3 regions of the Mesorhizobium captivum genome follow, and region 2 is predicted to be linked to each of the others. Evidence: predicted binding sites of a transcription regulator. Region 2 holds the regulator's gene; each other region holds the start of a gene.
What was found. The regulator PhoB, encoded in region 2, activates phosphate uptake and scavenging genes when phosphate is short. The targets are predictions, from matches to a motif close to TGTCATNNANCTGTCAT.

Region 1 (3,278 bases), on a different contig from region 2:
AGCAGTAGATGCGGCTGTGCTCGAGGAAGCGGCCGACGATCGACTTCACCCTGATGTTCTCTGAAAGACCCGGCACCTGCGGCCTCAGGCAGCAGATGCCGCGTACGACGAGGTCGATCTCGACGCCGGCGCGGCTGGCGTCATAGAGCGCGTCGATGACGGTCGGATCGACGACCGAGTTCATCTTCATCCAGATGCGGGCCGGCCGGCCCTCGCGCGCATGGACGATCTCCTCGGAAATATGCCTCAGGATGCGGTTGCGCAACGTGAAGGGCGACACGGCAAGGCGCATCTCCTCGGCCGGTTCGGCATAGCCGGTGATGAAGTTGAAGATCTGCGCGACGTCGCGCGCGATCGTCGGATCGGTGGTGAAGAAGGACAGGTCGGTATAGATGCGGGCGGTGACCGGATGGTAGTTGCCGGTGCCGAGATGGACGTAGTTGCGCAGCCTTCCATCCTCGCGGCGCACGATCAGCGACATCTTGGCGTGGGTCTTCAATTCCAGGAAGCCGAACACGACCTGGACGCCGGCGCGCTCGAGATCGCGCGCCCAGCGGATGTTGGCCTCTTCGTCGAAGCGCGCCTTGAGCTCGACCAGCGCCGTGACCGACTTGCCGGCTTCGGCCGCGTCGATCAATGCACGCACGATCGGGCTGTCGTTCGACGTGCGGTAGAGCGTCTGCTTGATGGCGACGACTTCCGGATCGGCCGCCGCCTGGCGCAGGAACTGCACCACCACGTCGAAGGATTCATAGGGGTGGTGGACGATGATGTCCTTCTCCCGGATGGCGGCCAGGCAGTCGCCGCCATGCTCGCGGATGCGTTCGGGGAAGCGCGGATTGTAGGGCGTGAATTTGAGATCGTCGCGCGGGATGGCGACGATCTCGGAGATCTGGTTGAGCGCCAGCGGGCCGGTGAGCACGCTGATGCGGCTCGACGAGACGCCGAGCTCGCCGGCGACAAAGTCGCGCAACTCGGCCGGCATCAGCGTGTCGAATTCGATGCGGATCACGGACCCGCGGCGACGGCGCTTCAGCGCCGTCTCGAACAGCCGCACGAGATCTTCCGACTCTTCCTCGACCTCGATATCGCTGTCGCGGATGATGCGGAACGTGCCGGAGCCCTTGACCTCATAGCCGGGGAAAAGCTTGCCGATATAGAGGCCGACCGCCTCCTCCAGCGGGATGAAGCGCACATGGTGCTTGCGGTCGGGCAGACGGATGAAGCGCCGCAGCGCCACCGGCAGGCGCAGCAGCGCGCTCATCTCCTCGCCGTTCTTGCGGTGGCGCAATTGCAGCGCCATCGAGAAACCGAGATTGGGGATGAACGGGAACGGGTGCGCCGGGTCGATCGACAGCGGGGTCAGCACCGGGAAAACCTGCTCCTGGAAGTGCTCCTCCAGCCAGGCCCTCTCGTCCTTGCTGAGCCCGTCGCGGGTGATGCTCTCGATGCCTTCCTTGTTGAGCAGCTCCATCAAGGTCGACAGGCTCTTCTGCTGGTCCTCCTGCAGGCGTTCGACCTCGCGCAGCAATTGCTCGAGCTGCTGCTCGGGCGTGCGGCCGTCCGGGCTCTTCAGCGCAATGCCCTCGCGCACCTGGCCGGCGAGGCCGGCGACGCGGACCATGAAGAACTCGTCGAGATTGGCCGCCGAGATCGACAGGAAGCGGACGCGCTCGAGTAGCGGATGGCGCTCGTTCAGCGATTCCTCCAGCACGCGCCGGTTGAACTGCAGCCAGGAGAACTCCCGATTGACGAAACGGTCGGGATTGCCGCCGTCGGGGCTTGCCGCCTCGACGGTGATGAACTCGCTCTGTACAGGCCTCAATTCGGTCATGTTCCCGCTCTTGCCGCTACCGTTCTTTTCGAGCGCCCACATCGCCGGTCGTCACGGACGCTCTAACATGCCTTTGTGACGCATGATCCGTCGCGGAATCGCTCCGATTCCATGGTCATGCGCTTAACCGGCTCAACTTATCCTCTGCCAGCCTTTTGCGACAGTTTCATTTCATCGATCTTGCAAACTGCCCGGTTATGATCCAGATGCAAACGGGCCGAACTGAAGGAGACGACGATGGCAGGCGGTTCCATTCCCCATTTCCAGAACGACGCGGGCCATCCGGCGATCGACATCGGCGTCAAGGAATTCATGTGCACCGGCGCCAACCCGCCTTTCGACCATCCGCATGTGTTCCTCGACATGGGCGACGACGATGAGAAGGTCTGCCCCTATTGCTCGACCCTCTATCGCTATTCGCCGAAGCTGAAGGCGACGGAAACTCAGCCGGCCGGCTGCCTCTATATCGATCAGGCCGCCTGATCCGCAGATCATGGATGACTGCTAGATCATGGATGAGGCACGGTCCCGGCAGGTCGTCATCGCCGGGGCTGGCATCGCTGGGCTGACGTCGGCCCTTGCCTTTGCCGGGCGTGGCTATGCCGCCACGGTGCTGGAGCAGGCCGGCCAGCTCGAACCGGCAGGCGCCGGCATCCAGCTTTCCCCCAACGCGACCCGCATCCTGCGCCAGCTCGGCGCGCTCGACCGGTTACGGCTGAGTGCGATCCGGCCTGAAGCGGTGGTGCTGAAAGACGCTGCAACCTTGCGCGAGCTGGCGCGCGTGCCGCTGGGCCAGGTCGGGGAAGAGCGATGGGGCGCGCCCTATCTCGTGGCGCACCGCGCCGATCTGCAGGCGGCGCTGGCGGCGCGGGTGGCAGAGCGGCCCGAGATCCAACTCGTCACCGGAGCGCGGGTGACGGACATCGCCGTCGCGCCGCAAAATATCGTCGTCACGGCCCATAGAGATAGCGGCAGCATGGAGGCGGCCGGCGGCCTTTTGGTGGGCGCCGACGGCGTCTGGTCGTCGGTTCGGTCGCAGCTTGCCGGCAGGGAGCCCGCTTTCAGGAAAAGCCGCTTCTCCGGCGAGCTGGCCTGGCGCGCCACGGTTGCGGCGACAAGCGCCGCCGGCCAGGCGTTTGCGGCGATCGGCGCCGCCGACTGCGTCACCACCTTCCTGCATCCGGGCTTCCATATGGTCGCCTATCCGGTGAGCAGGGGCAGCGACTTCAACCTCGCCGCCTTCACCAAGGGCGAGCGCATCGCCGAAGACTGGTCGGGCCATGCCGACCCCGCCATTCTCGCCAGCTCCATGCGCGGCACGTCGGCGGCGCTGGCAAGGCTTGTCGCCTTGGCCGGGCCATGGACCGCGTTTCCGATCCACACCGTCGAGCAAAGGCGCTGGACGATGCCGGAGGGGGTGGCACTGATTGGCGACGCGGCGCAT
Region 2 (3,278 bases):
ACGAAACCCCGACCACCTTGTCCTTCGCCTCTGCGACCGACGCCAGCGTCAGCGACATGGCGACACCCGCCAGCATGGCGGCTGCGAAACTCTTCATGATTTTCCTCCCTGCGCCGCCTTGCGGCGCGACCCAGACTGGCCCGAAGGCCGGACACAGAGGCTTTTTTTCGAGCCTCGAAAAAACACTGATCCAACGCCGAAGCGCTGTCAACTGCGATTATGATGGTTCTTGAGGTGCCGCAGACTTTTTTTCGAGACCCGCAATAAATAATGACAGCCCCGGCAGCTTCTGCCAGTATCCTGGCACGTCGGCGACGGCCCATGGCATGATGAGAAGGCCGCGACGCCCGGGAGGAAGGAAAGGATGTCGGTCGGAATCCGCCACGACGACCTGCGCCGGCGCAACCGCGCCATGGTGCTCTCGGCCGTGCGCCGGGCCGGCCAGCCGTCGCGCACGGAAATCGCCGCGACCACCGGGCTCAGCCACTCGACGATTTCGGCGATCTCAGCGGACCTCATCCATGAAGGCATCCTGGCCGAGAGCAAGCCGAGCGAGACCGCGTCGCTGAAGCGCGGCCGGCCGCAAGTCGGCCTCGCCCTCAACCCCGAGGCGGCCGCGGTGGTGACGGTGGTGCTGTCGCTGAATTTCCTCTCCGTCGCCGTCATCGACTATGCCGGCCAGGTCATCGCCGAGGAGCAACGGCGCCTCGACACCCTCACCATGCCGCGCGACGAGCTGATCGGCGAATGCACGGCGATCGTCCGGCGTCGGCTGGAAGACCCCGATCTCGATGTCGCCAGCGTCGCCCGCATCGCCATGGGCATCCAGGGCATCACCGATTCCCATGCCCGCGCCATGCTGTGGTCGCCGATCACGCCGCTGACCGACATTCCTTTCGCCGACATCCTGGAGCATGAATTCGGCATTCCCGCCACCATGGAGAACGACTGCAACATGATGGCGGTGGCGCTGCAATGGCGCGACCCCGACCGCTATCGCGACAATTTCATCGCCATCCTGCTCTCGCACGGCATCGGCATGGGGCTGGTGCTGAAAGGCGAGTTGTTCACCGGCACACATTCCTCAGGCGGCGAGTTCGGCCACATGATCCACCGTCCCGGCGGCGCGCTCTGCCGCTGCGGGCGCCGCGGCTGCGTCGAGGCCTATGCCGGCAACTACGCCATCTGGCGCAGCGCCATGAAGATGAGCGAGGACGCCGAGCCGGTCGACGTCGGCGATGCCGACATGCGGGCTCTTGCCACGAAGGCGCGTGAAAAAGACGGGCCGGAGCGCGAGGCCTATCGCCGGGCGGGCGAGGCGCTGGGCTTTGGGCTGGGCAGCCTGTTCGCGCTGATCGACCCGGCGCCGGTCGCCATGGTCGGCGTCAGCGCGGCGGCTTTCGACCTGATCGAGCCGGCGCTGCGGGAAGCCATCGCCCAGACCGCCGGCGGCCAGCACTCCAAATCGATCTCCTTCGACACCGAGCCGAACGAATTGCCGCTGATCCGCGAAGGCTGCGCCATGCGCGCGCTGAGCTTCGTCGACCAGGAGATTTTCGCGCCGGGCGTCCAGGCGCGAGCAGGCGCCGCCGGGAAGAACGTGGCCTGATCAATCCTCGCGGATCGCGTAGCCGGCTCCACGGATGGTACGGATCACGTCCGGCATACGGCCGTTGTTGACCGCCTTGCGCAGGCGTCCGACATGCACGTCCACGGTGCGCTCGTCGATATAGATCGTCTCGCCCCAGACATTGTCGAGCAGCTGGCTGCGCGAGAACACGCGGCCGGGATGCCGCATCATGAATTCGAGCAACCGGAACTCGGTCGGGCCGAGCCTGATCTCGCTCTTCTTGCGGTAGACGCGGTGCGATTCGCGGTCGAGCACGATGTCGCCGACCTTGAGCACGCTGGACAGCACCTCCGGCTTGGCGCGGCGCAACAGCGCCTTGACCCTGGCCATGAATTCCGGCGTCGAGAACGGCTTGACCAGGTAGTCATCGGCGCCCGTCGAGAGGCCGCGCACCCTGTCGCTTTCCTCGCCGCGCGCGGTCAGCATGATGATCGGCAGCCGCTCGGTCTCCGGGCGCATCCTCAAGCGCCGGCAAAGCTCGATGCCGGAAACCGCCGGCACCATCCAGTCGAGCACCAGAAGGTCGGGCACGTTCTCCTGCAGGCGGATCTCGGCCTCGTCGCCGCGGGTCACCACCTCGACCTGGTAGCCCTCGGATTCGAGGTTATAGCGGAGCAGCACCCCCAGCGGCTCCTCGTCCTCCACCACCATGATGCGTGGGGCGATCATTTGGCAGGTACCTTCGCTGTCACGCCGCCGGAGCCGACATCGCCGTCTCGTCCTGCTTCGGACGGTTCGCGGGCAATTGGGTGCCGGTCAGCACATAATAGGCGTTCTCGGCGATGTTGGTGACATGGTCGCCGATGCGCTCCAGATTCTTGGCGCAGAACAGGAGATGCGTGCAGGCCGTGATGTTGCGCGGATCCTCCATCATGTAGGTCAGGAGCTCGCGGAACACGGATGTGTATTTGACGTCGATGCGCTCGTCGTCGTTCCTGAGCTTGGCAAGCGCCGTGGCGTCGCCCGCCGTGTACTCCTCGATGACACCCTGGACCTGGATCAGCACCAACTGCGCCATCGAGTCGATGGAGTGCGACAGGTCGCGTGGCGCAGCGCTGACGCCGACCGAGCCGACCCGCTTGGCGATGTTCTTGGCGAGATCGCCGATGCGCTCGAGGTCGCCGGCCATGCGGATCGCGCCGACCACGCTGCGCAGGTCGTCGGCCATCGGCTGGCGCTTGGCGATCAGCGTGATGGCGCGGTCGTCGAGCTCGCGCTGGCGCGCGTCCATGATGGCGTCGTCGGAGACCACGCGCTGCGCCATCGCGTTGTCGGAATTGAGCAGCGCCTTGGTCGAGGCGCCGACCATGGAGCCGGCAAGATCGCCCATGTCACGGATGAGCTGGCTGATCTGCCTCAGGTCCTCGTCGAAGGAAGCGACCGTATGGGCCATGATGGTGTCCTCGTATGAACTCAGCCGAAGCGGCCGGTGATGTAGTCCTGCGTGCGCTTCTCGCGGGGCGAGGTGAAGATCTTCTCGGTCCGGTCGAACTCGACCAGCTCGCCGAGATACATGAACGCCGTCTGCCGCGACACGCGCGCCGCCTGCTGCATGTTGTGGGTGACGATCACGATCGTGTAGTCGGCCTGCAACTCGTCGATCAGTTCCTCGATCTTGGCGGTCGACAGCGGATCGAGCGCCGAGGCC
Region 3 (3,278 bases), on a different contig from region 2:
GCGGTCCTGTGATATAGCCCACATAGGCTTTCGTCCGATTACTTCGATTCGATGCCGAACGGCAAATCCGCACAATGCGCTCGGGCAACGCAGCGCCGTCACTGCCCCGCCTGGTCGGCGTCGGTCAGCGTGCCGAGGAAGGCGACGATGTCGTCGATCTCGGCGTCCGTCAGCGCCGGCCTGTCGCCGGGTCTCTTGCCGTTGAAGGGCGGGTCGGTGTTGAGGTTTCCCCGGTAAGCTTTTGGCAGGTCGTCGAATTTGTTGACGGTGCCGTCGGCATTTTTCGGATACCAGCGGCCTGGGTCGCTGTCGCGGCTGGCGTAGAAGGCGACCGCCTCGCGCAGCGTGTGGAAATAGCCGTTGTGGAAGAAGCTCTTGCGCAGCGCCACGTTGCGCAGCGTCGGCGTCTTGAACAGGCCGCAATATTCAGCCCGGCCCTTGAAATCGGCGCGCAGCGGGCCGCACAGGCCGAGATCGAAATAGTTGGGATCGGCATTTGCCGGGATCGCCGGGTTGCGCGGCACGGCAATCGCGATCAATCCGAAATCGGTGAACTGCGGCGGCTCGCCGTCGTTCGCCGGTTCGCTCAAATGGCAGCTTGCGCAATTGCCCTTGTTCTCGTCTTCGAACAGCGCGCGGCCGTGCAACTCCTGCGCGGTCAAGGTCGGCTTGCCGGCGAGGAAGGCGTCGTAGCGGCTGGAATAGGGATAGAAATCTGCGCTGCTCTGCTCGAAGGTGCCGAGCGCTTCCACCGCCCCGTCGAAGGCCTCGGGCGGATGCTCGAACACGTCCGCGCCGAAGGCCGCCTTGAAGGCGTCGGCATAGGGCGCCTTGCGCAAAGCGTCGACTACGGCTCCTTCATCCTTGTTGCCCATCTCGAATGGCGAGAGCAGCGGGATCCTCGCCTGGTCCTTGCCGTGGTCGGCGCGTCCGTCCCAGGTCAGTCCGCCGGTCGGGCCGTTGTCGACGCTCTCGTCGCCCTCGTCCTCGGAATCATAGAAATGCTCGGTGAAGGCGGGCGCCGCCTGCAGGTAGCGCAGCGACGGCACGGCGCGCAGGCCGGGCTGGTCGAGATTCGACCCGCCCATCTCGACCGGCGCGGCCGATGCCGGGCCGAAGGCATGGTTGGGCTCGTGGCAGGACGAGCAGGCCTGCCTGCCCGACGCCGACAGCGACGGATCGAAAAACATTTTTCGCCCGAGCGCCGTCAGCGCTTCGGCGCGCGCGAAGGCTTCCGCGCGTGACATCGGACCGGGGCGGGTACTGCCCGCCGGCAGGCTGTCGGCCGGCCAGAGGATGGCGATGCCGGCAAGGGTTGCGAGCGTGGCGGATTTCCATCGTGGCATGGCTTTTGCGTAGGGATGGATTGCTACGGATTGATGACGTTTTGGATGCATTCAATTTTATGCGCCGAGTTCCTTCGCGCCAGCGTGACAGGTTCGCTTAATACCCATCGCGCACCACCCCTGTCACAAAGCTGACAACCACCCGCCCTAGCGTCGAGAAGCTCCTCCAGCCATTCCCCAGCCACGAGGCATTTCCCCATGATCCGGTCCTTTCTCTCCCTTTGCCTCGCCTCGACGGCGCTGGCATCGCTCACCGCTGCTGCCCAGGCGGTTCCTCCAGGCTATGACAAAATCGACACCGTCGTCGTCATCTATGCCGAGAACCGCAGTTTCGATAACCTCTATGGCGGCTTCCCCGGCGCCAACGGTTTGGCCAACGTCTCGGCCTACCAGGCGCGCCAGCTCGACCGCGACGGCAAGCCGCTTGCGGAGCTGCCGCCGGCCTGGGGCGGGCTGACCGGCAAGGGTGTGACGCCGGCGGTGACGGAAGCCCAGACGGCGCATCTCGCCAATGCCGTCTTCGCCATCGACGATCCCAAGGGTTTCAACGAGGGCACCGACGTCATCACCCATGATCTCTGGCACCGCTTCTACCAGGAGCAGATGCAGATCGACGCCGGCAAGAACGACAAGTTCGTCGCCTGGGCCGATTCCGGCTCGCTGGTCATGGGTCATTATGACGGCTCGGTGCTGCCGATGTGGGCGGTGGGCAAGAAATACGTGCTCGCCGACAATTTCTTCAAGGGGGCCTTCGGCGGCTCCTTCCTCAACCACTTCATGCTCGCCTGCGCCTGCGTGCCGTTCTACCCGCATGCCGACACCAGCCCGGTGAAAGGCCAGATCGCCGTCGTCGAGCCCGATGGCGTGACGCTGAAGGTAGCCGACAATTCGCCGGCCTCCGCGCTGGGTGGCGCTCCGAAATTCGTCAATGACGGGACGATCTCGCCTGACTTCTACGTCGTCAATACCATGCAGCCGCCTTACCAGCCGAGCGCCAACAAGCCGGCCGAGGGCGGCGACAAGGCGCTGGCCGATCCGGCGCAGCCGACCACGCTGCCGCCGCAGCACGACATCACCATCGGCGATCTCTTGTCGCTGAAGGGCGTGAACTGGGCCTGGTATTCCGGCGCCTGGCAGGCCTCGCTCGACGGCAAGAACGCGACGCCCGTGCCGAACTTCCAGTTCCATCACCAGCCCTTCAACTATTTCGCGGCTTACGCGCCGGGCACCGCCGCGCGGGCTGAACACCTCAAGGACGGCGGCCTCGATGGCGCCGAGTTCATCAAGGCGATCGACGACGGGAAGCTGCCTGCCGTCACCTTCTACAAGCCGCAGGGCAATTTGAACGAGCATGGCGGCTATGCCGACGTGACCTCCGGCGACAAGCACCTGGCCGACATCGTCGCGCATCTGGAGAAGAGCCCGCAATGGCAGCATATGCTGGTCGTCGTGACCTATGACGAGAATGGCGGCTTCTGGGATCATGTCGCGCCGCCCAAGGCCGACCGCTGGGGCCCGGGCAACCGCGTCCCGGCCCTCATCATCTCGCCCTATGCCAGGATGGGCACGGTCGACCACACGCAGTACGACACGACGTCGATCCTGCGCTTCATCACCGCGCGCTACGACCTGCCGGTGCTGCCGGGCATCGTCGCCCGCGACAAGGCGCTGCGCAACAACGACCAGCCGCCGATGGGGGATCTCACGGCCGCGCTCGATTTGACGAAGTGAGACGCTTTTCCTCTCCCTCCGCGAATGCGGGGGGAGAGGTGGCCGCGCAGCGGCCGGAGTGGGGGCCTTCGTAGGACGCTGACGCCAACTGGCAAACGCCGCGCCGCCCCTCATCCGCCTTCGGGCACCTTCTCCCCGTGAACGGGGAGAAGGGAACTGCTGGGCCGGCAATTGGCGAAAGCCTTCGCGACAGCCCCTTTC

Region 1: RFM40_RS12825 (RNA degradosome polyphosphate kinase) is a predicted target of PhoB. The motif match lies at 1,992-2,008, and genes of this name have one in related genera.
Region 3: RFM40_RS06570 (acid phosphatase) is a predicted target of PhoB. The motif match lies at 1,369-1,385, and genes of this name have one in related genera.

The regions. Positions count from the first base shown of each region.
Region 1 covers NZ_JAVIJB010000012.1:72,753-76,030, forward strand. Annotated here, with positions in the region: gene RFM40_RS12825 (RNA degradosome polyphosphate kinase) at 1-1,834, opposite strand, end outside; gene RFM40_RS12830 (zinc-finger domain-containing protein) at 2,072-2,317, shown strand; gene RFM40_RS12835 (FAD-dependent monooxygenase) at 2,346-3,278, shown strand, end outside.
Region 2 covers NZ_JAVIJB010000003.1:91,686-94,963, reverse strand. Annotated here, with positions in the region: gene xylF (D-xylose ABC transporter substrate-binding protein) at 1-97, opposite strand, end outside; gene RFM40_RS04485 (ROK family protein) at 365-1,609, shown strand; gene phoB (phosphate regulon transcriptional regulator PhoB) at 1,610-2,299, opposite strand; gene phoU (phosphate signaling complex protein PhoU) at 2,319-3,026, opposite strand; gene pstB (phosphate ABC transporter ATP-binding protein PstB) at 3,044-3,278, opposite strand, start outside.
Region 3 covers NZ_JAVIJB010000005.1:46,797-50,074, forward strand. Annotated here, with positions in the region: gene RFM40_RS06565 (cytochrome-c peroxidase) at 99-1,346, opposite strand; gene RFM40_RS06570 (acid phosphatase) at 1,545-3,077, shown strand.